DNA from 2 places in the Amphibiibacter pelophylacis genome. Region 1 is predicted to be linked to the other one. Evidence: predicted binding sites of a transcription regulator. Region 1 holds the regulator's gene; the other holds the start of a gene.

Region 1 (9,898 bases):
GCGGCAGATGGCCCGCTGAGCAGCGCGGTCACTCCCCAGACCCCGGCAAAACCCAGCACGGCCAGCGGCAGGGTGACCAGGCCCTGGGCCGTCGCCCAGGTGACGGCGCGGTGCTGCGGGTGCTGCTGCAGCCACTGCGCGTTGCGGATGGGGTACCAGGTCCAGGCCCAGACCGCACCCACCGCCACCGCCGCCCCGGCCAGCAGGTGCCAGCGCGCTTGCGTGCTGGACGCCAGGGCTGCCAGACGCTGCCACTGGTCGGTCTGCACGCAGGCCAGCCCCAGCGCGATGGCACCCAGCGGCAGCGCCAGGCGCCGCCAGGGCAGCCGCGCCTGACCGCCCCGCCCCTGCAGCCAGTTGGCCGCCAGCGGAATCACCACCGGCAGCGTCCCTATCATCAGCGAGGGCACGGGCACACCGGCCAGGCCAATCGCCGTCGCCAGCAGCGTGTAGTACAGAAAGTTGCCGATCAGCGACAGGCGCAGCGCGGCCAGCCAGTCGGCGCGGGCCAGACGCCGCAGCGCCTGCCACTGCATCAGCGCCAGCGGCAGGACGACCACGCCAAAGGCCGCGTAGCGCCCCAGCGTCAGCTGCCAGGCGCTGTAGTCGCCCAGCTGCTGCGGCGCCACGAAAACCAGGCCCCACATCAGCCCGGCGCCCAGCGCCGCCGCCACGCCCAGCAGCGTGCGCGGCGCGGCGGGCGTTGCGCTCAAGGCCGGGCTCCGGCGCCGAACAGATCGGTGTAAAGCGCATCACAGCGCGCCTGCACGGCCGCGTCCATGGTGATGGTGCGGCCCCATTCGCGGCTTGTTTCGCCCGGCCATTTGTGCGTGGCATCCAGACCCATCTTGCCGCCCAGACCGCTGGTCGGCGAGGCGAAATCCAGGTAATCAATGGGCGTGTTGTCGACCAGCACCGTGTCGCGCACCGGGTCCATGCGGGTCGTCATGGCCCAGACGACTTCCTTCCAGTCGCGGATGTTGACGTCATCATCCAAGACGATGATGAATTTTGTGTACATGAACTGGCGCAGAAAGCTCCACAGCCCCAGCATGATGCGTTTGGCGTGGCCGGGGTAGCTCTTTTTGATCGAGACCACCGCCAGACGGTAGCTGCAGCCTTCGGGGGGCAGGTAGAAATCGGTGATCTCGGCGAACTGCTTTTGCAGGATGGGCACAAAAACCTCGTTGAGCGCCACGCCCAGCACGGCGGGCTCGTCCGGCGGCTTGCCGGTGTAGGTGCTGTGATAGATCGGGTCGTCGCGGTGCGTGATGCGCGCCAGGCGCACCACGGGGAACCAGTCCTGCTCGTTGTAATAGCCGGTGTGGTCGCCGTAAGGGCCCTCCAGCGCGTGCAGGTAGCCGTCCTTCTCTTTCAGCGCAATGCCGTGGGCGCTGGTGCCGGTGTAGCCTTTTTCGGCGGGCGGAATATGCCCTTCCAGGATGATTTCGGCGGTGGCGGGCACCTGCAGCATCAGGCCGCCCTCGCCCACCTGCGTGCTGGCCAGCTCGGTGCGGCCCCCGCGCAGCAGACCGGCGAACTGGTATTCCGACAGGCTGTCGGGCACCGGTGTGACCGCGCCCAGCGTGGTCGCCGGGTCAGCGCCCAGCGCCACCGCCACCGGGAAAGGCTGGCCGGGGTTGGCGCGGGCGAACTCGCGGAAATCCAGCGCTCCGCCCCGGTGCGCCAGCCAGCGCATGATGACCTCGGTCGGCGAAATCACCTGCTGGCGGTAGATGCCCAGGTTCTGGCGCAGACGCGGCTGCGCGACCGACTGCGGGCCGCGCGTCACCACCAGCCCCCAGGTGATGAGCGGCGCCACGTCGCCCGGCCAGCAGTGCTGAATGGGCCACTGGGTCAGATCAATGTCAGAGCCCTCCAGCACCCCCTGCTGGCAGGCTGGGCGCGAGGTGGTGGCCGGTTTCATGTCCCACAGCGCCTTGGCCATGTGCAGCAGGCGCCCGGCGTCTTTGAGGCGGCGCGGGGGATCGGGCTCTTTCAGCGCGGCCAGCAGCTGGCCCACTTCGCGCAGCGCCGAAACCGACTCCGCGCCCATGCCCAAAGCCACCCGCCGGGGGGTGCCAAACAGGTTGGCCAGCACGCGGCGGCTGCGCAGTGGCTGGCCGGACGCCACCGGCGGCCGCGCTGCTGTTGCACCACTGCGACACATTTCCGGAGATAGATCACTCTCTTTGACAGATTCTGTCCTGACCTGGATCGGCGGCGGGTGACGCACCGAATCGAACATCAGTGCAGGCCCTTCGGCCTGCAGAACCCGGTCTGACAGCGCTGTCATCTCCAGATAAGTGGACACGGTCTGCGGCACGTGACGCAGTTCACCCTGGGCTTCGAGCTGGGCCAGGAAATCGCGCAAATCTCGGTATTTCATAGCTGCTGGTTATCAAAAAAAAAATTCATATCATTGACTGGTTATATTTGTTCTTCCTAGAATCCGGGAAATTCAACAGTTACCCTCTTGCCGACCCGCCACACAAGCCCCACAAAGGCTTGATTTACATGGGGTTGCGCATCGCCACCCCAGACGCCACCCGGCAGGATACTCCCGCATGATGACAGACCAGACCCCCACCTTCCCGCAGACTCCCGGACGCTGGCGCGATACTGCGCGCGCCGTGGCCGTGGTCTGCGGCGATGTGGGCCGGGGGGTGCGCGGTCTGGTGCGGCACGGTCTGGCAGCCACCGGTCTGGCGGTCGTTGCGGTGAGCGCTTATGGACTCTACAACACCGACTGGCGCCACCAGCAGCAGCAGCAGCTGATGGCCTGGCTGCAGACGCAGGCCGCCGAGCGCGAAGCCGTCCAGGCCGCACTGACGCCACCCGCCCCGGTCGATCCGGTGCAGCAGGCGCTGGCGGAAGTGGTGGACGCCGATGCCCTGACCCGCGTCAGTGCCACCCTGCCCACGCCGCTGACCAGCGAGCTGACCATCCCGCAGCGCCGTGTGGCTGACTGGCTGTCGCGCCGCTATCGCGTGGCGCCCGAAGCCATGGCCAGCGTGGTCAAGGAGGCCTGGCACATGGGTCGCACCGCGCAGCTGGATCCGACACTGATCCTGGCGGTGGTCTCGATCGAATCGCGCTTCAACCCCTATGCGCAGAGCCATGTCGGCGCCCAGGGCCTGATGCAGGTGATGACCGAGATCCACAGCGACAAATATGAGGGCTTTGGCGGCAACCTGGCCGCACTGGATCCGCTGACCAACCTGCGCGTGGGCGTGAAGGTGCTGCGCGAGTGCATCAACCGCGCCGGCAGCGTCGAGCGTGGACTGCGTTTTTACGTGGGCGCCGCCAACCTGGCCAGCGACGGCGGTTACGCCGCCAAGGTGCTGGGCGAGCAGACCCACCTGAAAGCGGTGCTGGCCGGCAAGCCCCTGCCGCCGACAGCGCCTTTCCTGATGGTCAGCGGCGCCGGTCCGCGCCAGACCCCGCCGCCGCCCCTGCCATTGCAGGCCAGCGCAGAAACCGCTCCGGCCCACGCCCACACCCAGCGTGGCGAGCACACCGCCAGCGCAGCCTTCACCACCCGGCCCGAGCCGCGCGATTTCCGCGCCACCCAGCTGGCCATGGCTGCACCCTGAGGGCACTTCAGCGGGCCGCAGCAGGCTGGCAGTGCGGGCGGATAGAATCGGGTTTCCTTTTTCATCTTCAGCCCGCGCCGCCATGTTCGACCGACAAAGCCACACCCTGACCGCCGTTGATCCCGAAATCGCCGCCGTCATCGCCCAGGAAAACCAGCGCCAGGAAGATCACATCGAGCTGATCGCCTCCGAAAACTACACCTCCCCGGCCGTGATGGCCGCGCAGGGCAGCCAGCTGACCAACAAGTACGCCGAAGGCTATCCTGGCAAGCGCTACTACGGTGGCTGCGAGTACGTCGATATCGCCGAACAGCTGGCCATCGACCGCGCGAAGAAACTCTTCGGCGCCGAGTTCGCCAACGTCCAGCCCAACAGCGGCAGCCAGGCCAATCAGGCCGTATTTTTCGGCCTGCTGCAGCCTGGCGACACCATCATGGGCCTGAGCCTGGCCGAAGGCGGTCACCTGACGCACGGCATGCCGCTGAACATGTCGGGCAAGTGGTTCAAGGTGGTCAGCTACGGCCTGGACGCCGCCGAAGACATCGACTATGACGCCATGGAGCGTCTGGCCCACGAACACAAACCCAAACTCATCATTGCGGGCGCGTCGGCGTTTGCGCTGCGCATCGATTTCGAGCGCTTCGCCAGGGTGGCCAAGGCCATCGGCGCTTACTTCATGGTCGACATGGCGCACTACGCAGGCCTGATCGCTGCCGGGGTCTACCCCAACCCGGTGCCGCACGCCGATGTCGTCACCACGACCACGCACAAAAGCCTGCGCGGCCCGCGCGGTGGCCTGATCCTGATGCGCGGCGAAGAGGTCGCCAAAAAAATCAACTCGGCCATCTTCCCGGGCATCCAGGGCGGACCGCTGATGCACGTCATCGCGGGCAAGGCGGTGGCCTTTCACGAAGCGCTGCAGCCTGGCTTCAAGGCCTACCAGCAGCAGGTGCTGGACAACGCCCGCGTTCTGGCCGACACCCTGATCGAGCGCGGCCTGCGCATTGTCAGCGGCCGCACCGAAAGCCACGTGATGCTGGTCGACCTGCGCCCCAAAAATCTGACCGGCAAAGAGGCTGAAGCCATCTTGGGCAGCGCGCACATGACCTGCAACAAGAACGGCATCCCCAACGATCCGCAAAAACCCATGGTGACCAGCGGCATCCGCCTGGGCACCCCGGCGCTGACCACGCGCGGTTTCGGGGTGGACGAGGCCCGCGCCACAGCCCACCTGATCGCCGACGTGCTGGACGCCCCGCACGACCCGGCCGTCATCGAAGCCGTGAAGGCGCGCGTGCGAGAGCTGACGCAGCGCTTCCCGGTCTACCGCTGATCGGTCCGGCCCTTCGGATCGCCGCCGCCCCGCGATGCACTGCCCCTACTGCCGTCACAGCGACACCCAGGTGATGGAAACCCGGGTGTCGGACGACGGCAGCACCGTGCGCCGCCGCCGCCGCTGCACCGCGTGCGAGCGGCGATTCACGTCCTACGAGCGCGCCGAAATCGACATGCCCGTGGTCGTCAAGAAAGACGGCACGCGCACCGATTTTGACCCCGCCAAACTGCGCGCCAGCATGATGCTGGCCCTGCGCAAGCGCAATGTGGACATCGGCCGCGTCGATGCCGCCATCGCGCACATCAGCGAGCGCCTGCGCACCAGCGGCCTCAAAGAGGTGCCCACCGCCCACCTGGGCGACCAGGTGATGCAGGAGCTCAAAACCATCGACAAAGTGGCCTTTGTGCGCTTTGCTTCGGTCTACCAGAGCTTCGAGGACGTGGACGCCTTCCGCCAGCTGATTTCCGACAGTCTGTCCTAGTCTGCGCTGACATGCGCCGGGGCGCTACTCCCCTGCGGGGGGATGGCGGCGTCCGAAGCCGAGCCAGACAATGCCGCAAGCCGCGCCATGTGGCGTTCGGAGGCTGTCCATGCACTCATCCCCATCCCGATCCCTGTCCTGTGGCCTGTCGCTGCCCGAGCTGCTGGTAACGCTGGCGCTGGTCGCCGCGCTTGTTCTGGCCGGTCTGCCCGCCATGGCCGACCAGCGGCTGCGCCAGCAGGCCAGCCGCCAGGGCTGGCAGCTGCAGGCCGATGTGCTGCTGGCCCAGTCGCTCGCCCTGTCGCAGGGACGTGCGGTGCGCTGGGCCTGGCTGCCTGCCTCGGCTGCCTCGACCGCCGCGGCCTCGTCTCCGGGCAGCACCACCCTGTCCTGCTGGGCGCTGCTGCTGGGTACGAGCACGGGCTGCCGCTGCCCTGTACCCTCTACAGTTCAGGGCGAGGTGCTGGCCACCTGTCCCAGCGGGACGACCGTGCTGCTGACGCACGCGCTGGCTCCGCCCTGGTCACTGGGCCCGACGGCGGCCAGCGTGCTGTTCGATCCGGTGCGCGGCACGGCCACGCCCACCGCCAGCCTGGCACTGCAGCTGGACGGCGTGGTCTGGCTCAAACACATCATCAACATCAGCGGCCGCGTGCGCTCGTGCAGTGACCAAGGCGTTGCCGGGTGGCCACCATGCAGCGCCTGAGCCGCACCCGCTGCAACAGCGGAATGAGCCTGATCGAGCTGCTCGTCGTCTGCGCCTGCGTGGGTATCCTGACGCTGGGATCGCTGGGCGGTCTGCAGGCCTGGCGGCTGCGCAGTCAGCGCCAGGACGGCTGGCTGGCGCTGCAGGCAGTGCAGCGCGCTCAGAACGACTGCCGCTGGCGCCTGGGCCGCTACTGCACCGACTGGACCGAGCTGGGGCTGGCCGCCACCAGCCCGCGCGGACACTTCCGGCTCAGCCTGCAGGACGCGGCCCCGGGCAGCTATGCCGCGCAAGCACAGGCGCAAGGCCCACAGCAGCAGGACAGCCAGTGCCTGCTGCTGCGCCTGCACGAAGACCTGTGGCGCAGCCGCCGCTGGGCCGAGCCCGGGCCCGGCGCCTGCGACCTGGCCTAGAGCGTGTCATGCCCCATCCTGCGCCCCATCCCGCCCCCGCCCCGGCCGCACGGTGCCAGCACGGTCTGGGCCTGACCGAACTGCTGGTCAGCCAGGCGCTGGGCCTGCTGCTGGGCGCCATGATGCTGGGTCTGCTGGGACACCTGGCCCTGCAGCACGCCGAAAATGCAGCCCTGTCGGCCGCACAGCGGCATTTCCAGGGGGTGACCCAGCGCCTGGTGCGCGAACTGCGCCGCGCCGGGCACCGTCGCAGCCCGGGCGACTGGGTCTGGGTGGACACCAGCCGTAACCGCGCCACCTGGGTCTACGAATCGGTCAGCCCGCGCCCGGCGGGCACGACCGGACCGCAGTCTGCCGAGGCCAGCGGCGTGCGCATCAGCAGCGGCGTGCTTCAGACCCAGCTGGGCCTGAACAACTGGCAGGCGATCAGCGATCCGGCACTCCTGTGGGTGGAGGCGCTGGATGTCGCGCCAGTGGGACCTGCCATAGCAGGCATCTGCCCCGCCAGCGGCGCACTGGCCAGCGTCCAGGCGAGGCCTGTGGTGCGCGGCCGCCGGGGTGAGCTCTGGACCTGGCGCAGCCGCATCGCCTGGCCCGCACAGCCCGGTGTGCGCCGCGACGCGGTGGTGCTGTGCCCGCCCCAGACCGGAGAAGCGCCATGACGCCGCGCCCCTGGCACGCCACTGTCGTGCGTTCACACCTGCGCGGCATGGCCGTGATGCTGGCCGTGTGGTGGCTGCTGGCCCTGATGCTGATGATTCAGGCGCTGGCGCTGGGCGAGGTCATAGACGAAGCCCGAAGCAGCCTGCGCGATCTGCAGCAGACGCAGGCTTTTACCGCCGCGCGCTCCGGGCTGGACTGGGGTCTGGCGCAGGCCGACGGTGCCGCGCCCTGCCCGGCTTTTGCGGCGGCGCTGCCTGCCATCAAAAGCACCACCAGCGCCCTGCCTGATACGGCGTGGCTGAACTGCTCCTGGCCCTGGCCTGCGGCGGATGAACCCGGGGCGGCTCCCTCGCCTCAGTGCCGCTGTGCGAGCCTGGGCTCCGACGCTCCGCAGCCGCCCGGTTTTGCCCTGCGCTACAGCCGTGCTGCGGGCAGCGCCTGGCTGCTGCTGCAATCCACGGGCTGCGCCGCCGATTGCGATCCGCTGCGCGGTCACAGCGCCCAGCAGTCGCTGCTGTGGCGCTGGCTGCCCGCCTGGCAGGCCGCGGCGGCCTGGCCGGTGGCGGTGCTGGCGGGCGGACGCGTCAGCGCCGCGCCGCAAACGCCCCTTTTACTGGACGCTGCGAACGCCTGGGCGGTGATGGCCGGGGACGATGCGCTGGGTCCTTCGGCGCCAGCATCGGCAGTGCCCGCCACCACCGTTCAGGGCGGACGCTGGGATCGCCTTCAAGGACAGACCGCTGCTGCGGGCGCGGCGCTGCCCGCTGATCTGGTCGCCTGGCTGGCCACTTCGCCCCGCACGCTGGACCGCCTCTGGCTGGCCAAGCGCTGGCCGCAGCCCGATGCGGCAGACATCCGCCTGATCCAGCGCAGCGGCGACTGGGCGGTGCCCGCCGGTGCGCACCTAGGCAGCGCCCAGCAGCCCGTGCTGCTGCGGGTGGACGGCACGCTGCGCGTGGACGCGCCGGGTGTGGTCATTACTGGCCTGATCGTGGCCGGTGCCGTTGACATCAGTGCCGGGCTGAATCTGGACGGTGCCCTGTGGGTCAGCGGCGATGTGCGCCTTTCAGGCGGCGCCCCCATTCACCTGCACCATGACGCGGCCACCGTCCAGGCGGCCTGGCTGCGCGCCGGGCGTTTCGCCCTGCAGCGCGGCAGCTGGCGGGATTTCTGATGCGCCCGCAGCGCGGCTCCAGCCTGATCGAGGTTCTGGTGGCCTTGGGTCTGGCCACCGGCAGCTCCTGGGCGGTGCTGCAGGCCAGCCAGCATCTGGGGCCGTTGCGCGACCGCAGCAGCGGTCTGCGCCTGGCCAGCGCGCTGGCGCAGGACGAGTCTGATGCGCTTGCGGCGGCCACAGGCTGCCGCAGCAGCCAGCGCACGCAGGACGGCATCACCGTGCAGGTCGTCTGTAGTGGCAGCGCCGCGCGCATCGTGCTCAGCTGGTCAGACCGCCGCGGACGACAGCTGACCCAGCAGATCATGCTGTGGCGCCAGCCTGCGCCGCAGGGAGATGGCTGATGCAGCCGCTCTCAGTTCTGCGGGACGATCTGCTGCACGATGCCACCGCCATCGTCAGGGCCTATGGTGGTGCCCAGGCGGGCCTTGAGCGACGCGCGTCGTCCCAGTACCAGATCGTAAGCCACGGCATTGCCCAGCACCTTCTGCACGTAATCGCGCGTTTCGGCGAAGGGGATGGTCTCGACCCAGGCCGCCGATTCCAGCGTCGGCCCCTGGCGCCAGCGGCGCGGACGCCCTGGCCCGGCGTTGTAGGCGGCCGTGGTCAGGGCCTGCTGCTCGCCAAACTCGGCGCCGATCTGAAAGAGGTAGCTCATGCCCAGCAGCAGATTGGTGTCCAGATCGCGCACCACGCCATTGGCGGGAATGCTGACGCCAATGCGCCGCGCCACCAGCTTCGCCGTGGACGGAATCACCTGCATCAGCCCCGTAGCGCCCACGCCCGAGCGCGCGGCCGTCTGGAAGCGCGATTCCTGACGCACCAGTCCGTAGACCCAGGAGGGATCAATGCCGACACCCGCCGCCGTGCCCATCACCTGCGGCTGGAAAGGCGTGGGATAGCGCTGCGCCAGGTTGATGCGCTGCGCGGTGCGGTCGCTGGTGAAAATGCAGCGGTCCCAGATCTCGCGGCTGCAGGCCAGCTGGGCGGCGGCCAGCAGATCGTCGTCGCCCAGGCCGCGCAGCGAATAATTCCACTCGCGCACGCCCTCGCTGCGCAGCTCCAGCCCCATCAGCTGCAGGGCGCGCTGCAGGCCCGGATGGGCGGCAACGCGGCCGACCGCCTGCGCCGACGCCTGGGCCTGCGGCGGCGCCTGAAGTGGCTGACCCAGATCCTGCGTGGCGAGCTGGCCATAAAAATCCAGCGGCGCCGCCACGCCCTGCATCAGCGCCTGGCCTTGCGCAGCGAGCGCCCCGCCCCGCGCGATCAGCGCGCGCGCCTTCCAGTAGCGCCAGCGCGACTGCTGGCGCGTGGCCTCAGGCATGGCGTCAATCACGCGCTGCACCAGCGCCCAGTTGGGCCGGGGCACGCGCAGGAGCGCACGCACATTCCACTCCAGCACAAAGGGATCCAGCAGCGACTGCGCCGGAACGCCAGGAGATGTCCAGGCCTGTTCGGCGTACTGCGTGGCCTCGAAGGCCTGGGCAAAGCCCGCGCGGCGCGCCAGATGCGCCCAGACGCAGTGAACC
Region 2 (9,898 bases), on a different contig from region 1:
CCCTGTCGGCGGGCGTACAGCGCATGGTGCGCTCGGACCAGGGCGCGGCCGGGGTGATGTTCACGCTGGACACCGAATCGGGCTTCGAGGACGTGGTTTTCGTGACCTCCAGCTACGGCCTGGGCGAAACCGTGGTCCAGGGCGCCGTCAATCCCGACGAGTTCTATGTCCATAAACCCACGCTGCGCGCCGGGCGCCAGGCGTTGATCCGGCGCAATCTGGGCAGCAAGCTGCTGCGCATGACCTTCGCCAGCGACGAAGAGCGCGCCACGCACGGGCGCCTCGTGCAGACCAGCGACACGCCGCTGGAACTGCGCAACCGCTACTCGCTGACCGACGCCGAGGTGCTCGAGCTGTCGCGTTACGCCCTGATCATCGAGCAGCATTACGGCCGCCCCATGGACATTGAATGGGGCAAAGACGGCGTGGACGGCCAGCTCTACATCCTGCAGGCGCGCCCCGAGACGGTGAAAAGCCAGTCCAAGGGCAAGGCCGAGCAGCGCTTCAAACTCAAATCGACCAGCACCGTTCTGGCCGAAGGTCGCGCCATCGGGCAGAAAATCGGCGCCGGGCCAGTGCGCCTGGTGCAGCACATTTCCGAGATGGACCAGGTCCAGCCCGGCGACGTGCTGGTCACCGACATGACCGATCCCAACTGGGAGCCGGTGATGAAGCGCGCCAGCGCCATCGTCACGAACCGCGGCGGGCGCACCTGCCACGCGGCCATCATCGCCCGCGAGCTGGGCATCCCGGCCGTGGTCGGATGCGGCGACGCCACCGAAACGCTGTCTGACGGCGCGCTGGTCACCGTGGTCTGCTCCGAGGGCGACACCGGCCTGATCTACGACGGCCTGCTGGACACCGAAGTGACCGAAGTGGCGCAGGTCGAACTGCCGCCCTGCCCGGTCAAGATCATGATGAACGTGGGCAACCCGCAGCTGGCCTTTGATTTCGCCCAGATGCCGGGCAGCGGCGTGGGCTTGGCGCGGCTGGAATTCATCATCAACAACAACATCGGCGTGCACCCCAAGGCCATCCTGGAGTACCCGCACATCGATTCCGACCTGAAAAAGGCCGTGGAATCGGTGGCGCGCGGCCACAGCAGCCCGCGCGCCTTCTACGTGGACAAGCTGGCCGAAGGCATCGCCACCATCGCCGCGGCGTTCTGGCCCAAGCCGGTCATCGTGCGCCTGTCCGATTTCAAATCGAACGAGTACAAAAAGCTCATCGGCGGCAGCCGCTACGAGCCCGACGAGGAAAACCCCATGCTGGGTTTCCGTGGCGCGTCGCGCTATATCAGCGAAGATTTCCGCGAAGCCTTCGCCATGGAATGCGAAGCGCTCAAGCGCGTGCGCAACGACATGGGCCTCACAAACGTCGAAATCATGGTGCCCTTTGTGCGCACGCTGGGCCAGGCCGAGCGCGTCATCGGCCTGCTCGCCGAACAGGGCCTGAAGCGCGGCGAGGACGGCCTGCGCGTCATCATGATGTGCGAGGTGCCCAGCAACGCCATCCTGGCCGAGCAGTTCCTGCAGTTTTTCGACGGCATGTCGATCGGCTCGAACGACCTCACTCAGCTCACGCTGGGGCTGGACCGCGATTCCGGCATGGAGCTGCTGGCCGCCGACTTTGACGAGCGCGATCCGGCCGTCAAAGCCCTGATTTCGCAGGCCATCCGCGCCTGCCGCGCCCAAGGCAAATACATCGGCATCTGCGGCCAGGGCCCCAGCGATCACCCCGATTTCGCGCAGTGGCTGACGCAGGAAGGCATCGTGTCGATTTCGCTCAACCCGGACACGGTGATGACAACCTGGCAGCAGCTGGCGGCAGCGTCGGGACAGTAAAAGCTGTGCTTGCCCTGCTGCTGGTGGTGGGGGTGTCCGGCTTTATCGGCACCGCACTGACCGGAACCGTGCTGCGGCGCAGCCTGTGCGAGCCATTGACCGCCACTCCTGTCGGGCGGCGGCCACACTGACGGGACTGACAGGCCAGGCGCAAACGGAATGATCTGACCCGCCCTGACTAACGTTGAAGCCTTGCTGTGCCCGCGCTTCAGGCCGCGCCGTCCGGCGCCGGAAACGGCCAAGCGGCATGGTCGCTCAGGCGGGTGCGAATCTGGCTGCGCGGCGCCACGGGCAACGGCACCACCAGCGCGTCAGTGGGCAGTGCGGCGTCAGCGGCCACCTTGCCACGACGCGAAGGGGCTTTGCCCGCAGCGGGCTTGGCCGCCTTGGCAGGGGCTTTGAGAGCGGCTTTGGACGCCGCTTTGGCCGGGGCTTTCTCCACCCCCGCCGCTGAAGCAGCGGCCACTGTTTTGGCCGCCGCCGTTTTCGCCGCCACCGTTTTGGCAGCGGCTGGCCGTGCGGCCGTCTTGGTGGCCGGGGCCGTCACAGCCGCAGCCGCAGCGGGCTGCGTCGTCTTGGGCGCTGCGGCTTTTTTAACGCGGGGCGTCGCCACGCGGGTGGCCTCTTTGGCAGTCATGTTCAGTCCCAGGACAGGGCGCCACCGGTCTGGTATTCGATGACGCGGGTTTCGAAGAAATTGCGCTCTTTTTTGAGATCGATCATCTCGCTCATCCAAGGGAAGGGATTCTCCTCGCTGGGGAAGAGCGCGTCCAGCCCGATCTGCGTGGCCCGGCGGTTGGCGATGAAGCGCAGGTAGCTCTTGAACATCGCGGCGTTCATGCCCAGCACGCCGCGCGGCATGGTGTCTTCGGCGTAGGCGTATTCCAGATCCACGGCCTTGACGAACAGCTCGCGGATCTCGTCCTTGAAGGCGGGCGTCCACAGCTGCGGGTTCTCGATCTTGAGCTGGTTGATCAGATCGATGCCGAAATTGCAGTGCATGGATTCGTCGCGCAGGATGTACTGGTACTGCTCGGCGGCGCCCACCATTTTGTTCTGGCGGCCCAGCGCCAAGATCTGGGTGAAGCCGACGTAGAAGAACAGCCCTTCCATCAGGCAAGCGAAAACGATCAGGCTTTTGAGCAGCGTCTGGTCGGTTTCGTGCGTGCCGGTGTGGAAACCGGGGTCGCTGATCGCCTCGATGAAGGGGATCAGGAACTCGTCCTTGTCGCGGATGGATTTGACCTCGTTGTAGGCGTTGAAGATCTCCGCCTCGTCCAGGCCCAGCGATTCGACGATGTACTGGTAGGCGTGGGTGTGGATGGCCTCTTCAAACGCCTGGCGCAGCAGAAACTGGCGGCACTCGGGCGCCGTAATGTGGCGGTAGGTGCCCAGCACGATGTTGTTGGCGGCCAGGCTGTCGGCCGTCACGAAAAAGCCCAGGTTGCGCTTGACGATGCGACGCTCGTCCTCGGTCAGGCCCTTGGGGTCTTTCCACAGGGCGATGTCGCGGTTCATGTTCACTTCCTGCGGCATCCAGTGGTTGGCGCAGGTGGCCAGGTACTTTTCCCAGGCCCATTTGTACTTGAAGGGCACCAGCTGGTTGACGTCGGTCTGGCCGTTGATGATGCGCTTCTCGCTGGCCTTGACGCGGCTGGCCTGGGGCGGCGCAGCCGAAGCGGCTGGCGACGCGGGAAGATCCAGCCCAGGCAGGCTGGGCTGGCCGGAGGCATTTGCGGCGGGCGCAGCCGGTGCGGGGGGAGCGGTGGTGGCCGCAGTATCTTCGTCGTCCCAGGACAGCATGGGGTTCTCCTTGTGGGTCAGATCAGTGCAGAAACCGGCCGGATCACTGGCAGGCTTCGCAGTCCGGGTTGTCGATGGAGCAGAACTTCACGTCCGATCCCGCGACGCTCGCTTCGGCCACCGGTGCGGCTGAAACGGGCGCTGCAGCAGCGGGGGCCGGGCCGCCCGACTGCACCGCGTTGAGCGCGCCGCTGTGCGCGGTCGATTTCTCGACGTGCGTGGCGGCCATGGTGCGCAGGTAGTAGGTGGTTTTCAGGCCGCGTGTCCAGGCCAGCTTGTAAATTTCGTCCAGCTTCTTGCCCGAGGCGCCCGCAACGTAAATGTTGAGCGACTGCGCCTGGTCGATCCATTTCTGGCGGCGCGAGGCGGCTTCGACCAGCCACTGTGCCTCAACCTCAAAGGCCGTGGCGTAAACCGATTTGATCTGTGCGGGCACGCGGTCGATGCGGCGCAGGCTGCCATCGAAGTGCTTGAGATCCATCAGCATCACGTCGTCCCACAGGTCCAGCGCCTTGAGATCGCGCACCAGGGCTTCGTTGATGATGGTGAATTCGCCCGACAGGTTGCTCTTGACCGAGAGGTTGCCAAAGCAGGGCTCGATCGAGGCGTCCACGCCGATGATGTTGCTGATGGTGGCCGTCGGCGCGATGGCCACGCAGTTGCTGTTGCGCATGCCGTGCTGCAGGATGCGCGTGCGCAAGGCCTCCCAGTCGAGGCGCTGGTCGGTGTTGACCTCCAGGTAGCCGCCGCGCGCTTCCTGCAGCAGGCGCAGGCTGTCGTGCGGCAGGATCCCCTGGCTCCAGAGCGAACCGTTGTAGCTGGAGTAACGCCCGCGCTCCTGCGCCAGATCGCACGAGGCGCTGTAGGCGAAGTAGCACACGGCCTCCATGGACGCGTCGGCGAAAACCATGGCGGATTCGCTGGCGTAAGGCGTTTTCAGGCGGTACAGGCTGTCCTGGAAGCCCATGATGCCCAGGCCCACCGGGCGGTGGCGCAGGTTGCTGTCGCGGGCTTTCTTGACGGCGTAGTAGTTGATGTCGATGACGTTGTCCAGCATGCGCATGGCCGTGGTCACGGTGCGGCGCAGCTTGTCCATGTCGATGGCCTGGGCGACGTCCAGCTGCCCCTGGGCCAGCACGGCGGCGGGCTTGAGGTGGCGGGCCAGGTTGACCGAGCCCAGGTTGCACACGGCGATTTCGCTGTCGTTGGTGTTGAGCGTGATCTCGGTGCACAGGTTGCTGGAGTGGACCACGCCGACGTGCTGCTGCGGGCTGCGCAGGTTGCAGGCGTCCTTGAAGGTGATCCAGGGGTGGCCGGTTTCGAACAGCATGGTCAGCATCTTGCGCCACAGATCGCGTGCGGGCAGGCGGCGGAACAGCGTCAGATCGCCGCGGTCGGCGCTGGCCTCGTAGGCGGTGTAGGCGGCCTCGAAGGCGGCGCCCGACAGCTCGTGCAGGTCGGGGCAGTCGGAGGGGCTGAACAGCGTCCAGTCGGCGCCTTCCATGACGCGCTTCATGAACAGGTCGGGCACCCAGTTGGCCGTGTTCATGTCGTGCGTGCGACGGCGGTCGTCGCCGGTGTTCTTGCGCAGCTCCAGGAATTCTTCGATGTCCAGGTGCCAGGTTTCCAGGTAGGCGCAGACCGCGCCCTTGCGCTTGCCGCCCTGGTTGACCGCCACGGCGGTGTCGTTGACCACCTTCAGGAAAGGCACCACGCCCTGCGATTCGCCGTTGGTGCCCTTGATGTGGCTGCCCAAGGCGCGCACCGGCGTCCAGTCGTTGCCAAGGCCCCCCGCGAACTTGGAGAGCAGCGCGTTTTCCTTGATGGCCTCGTAAATGCCGTCCAGGTCGTCGCCCACCGTGGTCAGGTAGCAGCTGGAGAGCTGGCTGCGGCGCGTGCCGCTGTTGAACAGCGTCGGCGTGCTGGACATGAAGTCAAAGCTGGACAGCAGCTCGTAGAACTCGATGGCGCGCGATTCGCGGTCGATCTCGTTCAGCGACAGGCCCATGGCCACGCGCATGAAAAAGGCCTGCGGCATCTCGATGCGCGTCTTTTTGATGTGCAGGAAGTAGCGGTCGTACAGCGTCTGCAGGCCCAGATAATCGAACTGGTCGTCGCGCTCGGGGTGCAGGGCGGCGGCCAGACGCGGCAGGTCGAACTGCATCAGGCGCTCGTCCAGCAGCTCGGCCTGCACGCCTTTTTTGATGAAAGACGGGAAATAGTCGCTGTAGGCCTGAGCGCGCTGGGCCGCGTCGGCGGGGGCGCTGCCCAGAATCTCGCGCTCGATGGTGTGCATCAGCAGGCGGGCGGTGACGCGGCTGTAGTCGGGATCGCGCTCGATCAGGGTGCGCGCGGCCAGGATCAGCGCCTTGTGGACTTCGGCCAGCGGCACGCCGTCGTACAGGTTGCGCTGCGTTTCGGACAGGATGGGCGTGGCGGTCACCTCGGGCGCCAGGCCCTGGCAGGCGCCTTCGACCAGGGCGCGCAGGCCGTCCAGATCCAGCGGCACGCGCTGGCCGCGGTCGGTCACGAAGAGCGTCGCAGCGGCAGCGGCGGCCGGCTGCTGCGCCTGCTGCTGGCGGCGCTCCTGGCTGCGGCGCTCGCGGTAGAGCACGTAGGCGCGGGCCACTTCATGGAAACCGCCGCGCATCAGGCCCAGTTCGACCTGGTCCTGCACGTCTTCGATGTGGAAAGTGCCCCCGGCCGGGCGCGAGCGCAGCAGCGCCTGGACCACGGTGACGGTGAGCTGCTGCACCGTGTCGCGCACGCTGCTGGACGCCGCGCCCTGGCTGCCGTGAACGGCCAGGAAGGCTTTCATCAGCGCCACGGCGATCTTGGCGGGCTCGAAAGCCACCACCGAGCCATTGCGACGCACGATCTGGTAGCCCGCGTACTGGGCGGGATCGAAGGGCGCATCTGCGCCGGAGGAGAAGGTGGACAGCGTCATGGCATCGGGGGTCAGGGGAGCGTTCATGGGCGTGCAGAGCTAGGGATGACGGGACAGGCAGACACTATATCTGGATGAATTTCGCATGGCAAGCACCACAGCTAGTGTTTTTACCCGCCAATGCCATACGGTTTCCCAGCTTGACAGGCTGGCCTGAAAAGGGGTAACAGCGTCACAAAAAATCACCGGCATTGAGGAGTAATCCGGCTTTCCCCGCCCAATTCGCACGCTGCCTGCAGGCCCCCTTGCAGTAGCATCCGCACGAATGTTCCTGCCACGAGGCCTGCCGGACCGCCCTTGAACACGCCCTCTTCATCATTTGTCCTGCGCCTGCTGTCCCAGCCCCTGTGGCTGGGCTGCGCTGTGGCCCTGTCGGTGCTCGCCGGTTTCATGGCCCTGCTGCTGTGGCCCGCCCTGGCAGCGGGCCAGGCCACGGCCTGGGGGCTGGCCGCCACAGCCGTTCTGGCCACGCTGATGCTGGCGGGCGGACTGGCGCTGCTGCGTCTGCGCAATGCGGGCGGGCAGGATGGTTTGAGCCTGGACCAGGCACTGTCGCTGCTGCGCTTTGACCTGAGCCTGCAGCTCGACTCGCTGGGCCGCGTCACGGCCGTGCAGGCCCACCCCCGGCCGCCCGGCCCGCTGGACACCTCGGTGCTGGCCGAGGCCCACCCGCTGGCACTGGATGCGCTGGCCCGCGTGCTGCGCCAGGCGGGACTGGAACGCGGCCTGCAGCCCGCCAGCCACGTCGCGCTGCGCGTGCTGATGCAGCAGGCCGCGCTGGAAGGCCAGTCGCACGCGCCCAAGCTGCTGATGGCCGTCCAGCACGAGGCGCTGGACAGCGCCACGCAGATGCCGCAGCAGGACATGGACAGCGAAGGCAGTTCCCGCTTCGACCGCCGCCGCTCCACCCCGCTGCACGGCGAATTCAGCCACACCGAAATCGCCCTGGGTGCCCCGCAGATCGGCGGCGACAAGCGCTGGTTCGAGGTCAAGGTGCTGCGCCGCCAGGACAGCCAGGGGCGGCTGCTGGGCTTCTGGATGGGCTGCACCGACGTCACCGAACGCCATGCTGCTGAAGAATCGCAGCGCCTGATCTCGCTGGTTTTCGAGCGCGCGGGCGAAGGCATCGTGGTCACCGACGCAGCGCGGCGCGTCATCCAGATCAACCAGGCCTTCAGCGAAGTCACCGGCTACACGCCCGACGAGGTCATGGGCCAGCATGTCTCGGATTACCTGACCGACATCAACCAGCCGCACGTGCTCACGCAGATCTGGTATGCCATCGACGTGCACGGGCGCTGGCGCGGCGAGCTGGTCAGCCGCCGCAAGAACGGCGACGTTTACACCAAGCTGCTCAGCGTGGTGCCGCTGCGCGATGACGACCAGCGCATCATCCATTACGTGGGCATCTTCAGCGAGATTTCCGAGCTGAAGCAGGCCAAGTCCGAGCTGGTCTACCAGTCCTACCACGACATGCTCACCGGCCTGCCCAACCGCCGCAAGCTGCGCGAGGTGCTGGTGCACGGTCTGGCCATCCGCAAATCGACCCAGCACCTGATGGCGCTGCTGGTCATCGACATCGACGATTTCAAGGACATCAACGACAGCCACACACACCGCCAGGGCGACGCGCTGCTGGCCTCGACGGCGCACAGCCTGGAGTGCACGCTGCGCGACGGTGATTCGCTCTACCGCCTGGGCGGCGACGAGTTCGCCATCCTGCTCGAGCGTCTGGACAGCGCCGACGACGCGGCCGCCGTGGCACACCGCATCCAGCGCCTCTTCGAGCACCCGGTGCCGCTGGAGGACGATGTCGAAGTGATGGTGCGCATCAGCATCGGCATCGTCGTCGGGCCCGCGCAGGGCGACACGCCCGAAGAGATGATGCAGCACGCCGACACCGCGCTGCACCGCGCCAAATCCGAGGGCAAGAACCGCCTGGCCTTCTACAGCGAGAACCTGACCAAGGCCGCCAAGCTGCGTCTGGCTCTGGACCGCAGCATCCGCCGCGCGCTGGAAAACCGCGAGTTCGTCCTGCACTACCAGCCGCAGATGAGCCTGCACGACGACCGCCCTACGGGCGTCGAGGCGCTGGTGCGCTGGAAAGACCCCACCCGCGCCTCGCTGGTGTATCCGGACGAGTTCATCGGTGAGGCCGAGCGCACGGGCCTTGTGGTCGCGCTGGGCACGCAGGTGCTGGAGATGGCCTGCCAGCAGGGCCGGGCCTGGCTGGACGAGGGTCTGCCGCTGCACATGGCGGTCAACGTGTCGGCGCGCCAGCTGCGCTCGCCCAACTTCATCCAGGTCGTGGCCGACACGCTGGAGCGCACGGGCTTCCCGGCCGGCCTGCTGGAGATCGAAATCACCGAAAGCACGCTGATCGGCGATACCGAAAAAACCCTGGCCGTGCTGATGATGCTGCGCGATCTGGGCGTGTCGCTGGCGGTGGACGATTTCGGCACGGGCTATTCCTCGCTGTCCTACCTGCAGCGCTTCCCGCTGACCAAGCTCAAGATCGACCGCAGCTTCGTCAACCAGCTGCCCGACGTGGGCGCGGGCTGCGCGATTTCCGAGGCGGTGGTCAAGCTCTCGCACAGCCTGGGGATGACGGTGCAGGCCGAGGGCGTCGAAACCGTGCGCCAGCTCGAAGCCCTGCGCGCCATGCAGTGCGAGTTCTACCAGGGCTATTACGCCAGCCGCCCCATGCCGCCCGATGCCCTGAGGGCCTGGGTGCTGGAGCGTGGCCTGAGCGAAACGATCAAGGCCCCGGAAGAAGAAATCAGCCCGCCGGGCTGGGGGCCTGCGCTGACCGGGGCCTGAAAGGCTGGACCGCGCCGGGCTGCGCCGTCACATAAGGCGCGCCGATCAGGTCCAGACAGTAGGGCACGGCGCCAAAAACACCGTCCAGCGTCTCGGCGATGGCCTTGGGCTGGCCGGGCAGGTTGAGGATCAGCGCTCCGCCCCGGATCGCCCCCACCTGCCGCGACAGGATGGCTGTGGGCACGTATTTGAGGCTGACGGCGCGCATCTGCTCGCCAAAGCCCGGCATGACGCGGTCGGCCACGTCCAGCGTGGCCTCGGGCGTCACGTCGCGCGGCGCGGGGCCGGTGCCGCCGGTGGTCAGCACCCAGTGGCAGCCGGCCTCGTCAACCAGCTCGCGCAGCGTGGCAGCGATGACGTCGCGCTCGTCAGCAATCAGCCGGGTCTGCAGCGCGTAAGGGCTGGCCAGGGTGCGCACCAGCCAGTCCTGCAGCGCGGGCAGGCCGCGATCCTCGTAAACGCCGCTGCTGGCGCGGTCGCTGAC

The links. Region 1 encodes NrdR, which represses ribonucleotide reductase genes. Its sites were predicted from a motif close to CACNANATNTNGTG; they were not measured.
Region 2: RV045_RS03275 (ribonucleoside-diphosphate reductase subunit alpha) is a predicted target of NrdR. The motif match lies at 6,688-6,701, and genes of this name have one in related genera.

What each region holds. Positions count from the first base shown of each region.
Region 1 is NZ_JAWDIE010000016.1:2,512-12,409, reverse strand. Features, by position in the region: gene RV045_RS10465 (DMT family transporter) at 1-713, opposite strand, end outside; gene RV045_RS10460 (UbiD family decarboxylase) at 710-2,389, opposite strand; gene RV045_RS10455 (lytic transglycosylase domain-containing protein) at 2,568-3,596, shown strand; gene glyA (serine hydroxymethyltransferase) at 3,679-4,929, shown strand; gene nrdR (transcriptional regulator NrdR) at 4,964-5,413, shown strand; gene RV045_RS10440 (prepilin-type N-terminal cleavage/methylation domain-containing protein) at 5,523-6,119, shown strand; gene RV045_RS10435 (type IV pilin protein) at 6,107-6,532, shown strand; gene RV045_RS10430 (hypothetical protein) at 6,541-7,194, shown strand; gene RV045_RS10425 (hypothetical protein) at 7,191-8,369, shown strand; gene RV045_RS10420 (type IV pilus modification PilV family protein) at 8,369-8,713, shown strand; gene RV045_RS10415 (transglycosylase SLT domain-containing protein) at 8,725-9,898, opposite strand, start outside.
Region 2 is NZ_JAWDIE010000004.1:5,935-15,832, forward strand. Features, by position in the region: gene ppsA (phosphoenolpyruvate synthase) at 1-1,844, shown strand, start outside; gene RV045_RS03265 (hypothetical protein) at 2,053-2,481, opposite strand; gene RV045_RS03270 (ribonucleotide-diphosphate reductase subunit beta) at 2,484-3,647, opposite strand; gene RV045_RS03275 (ribonucleoside-diphosphate reductase subunit alpha) at 3,691-6,594, opposite strand; gene RV045_RS03280 (putative bifunctional diguanylate cyclase/phosphodiesterase) at 6,892-9,414, shown strand; gene mog (molybdopterin adenylyltransferase) at 9,374-9,898, opposite strand, start outside.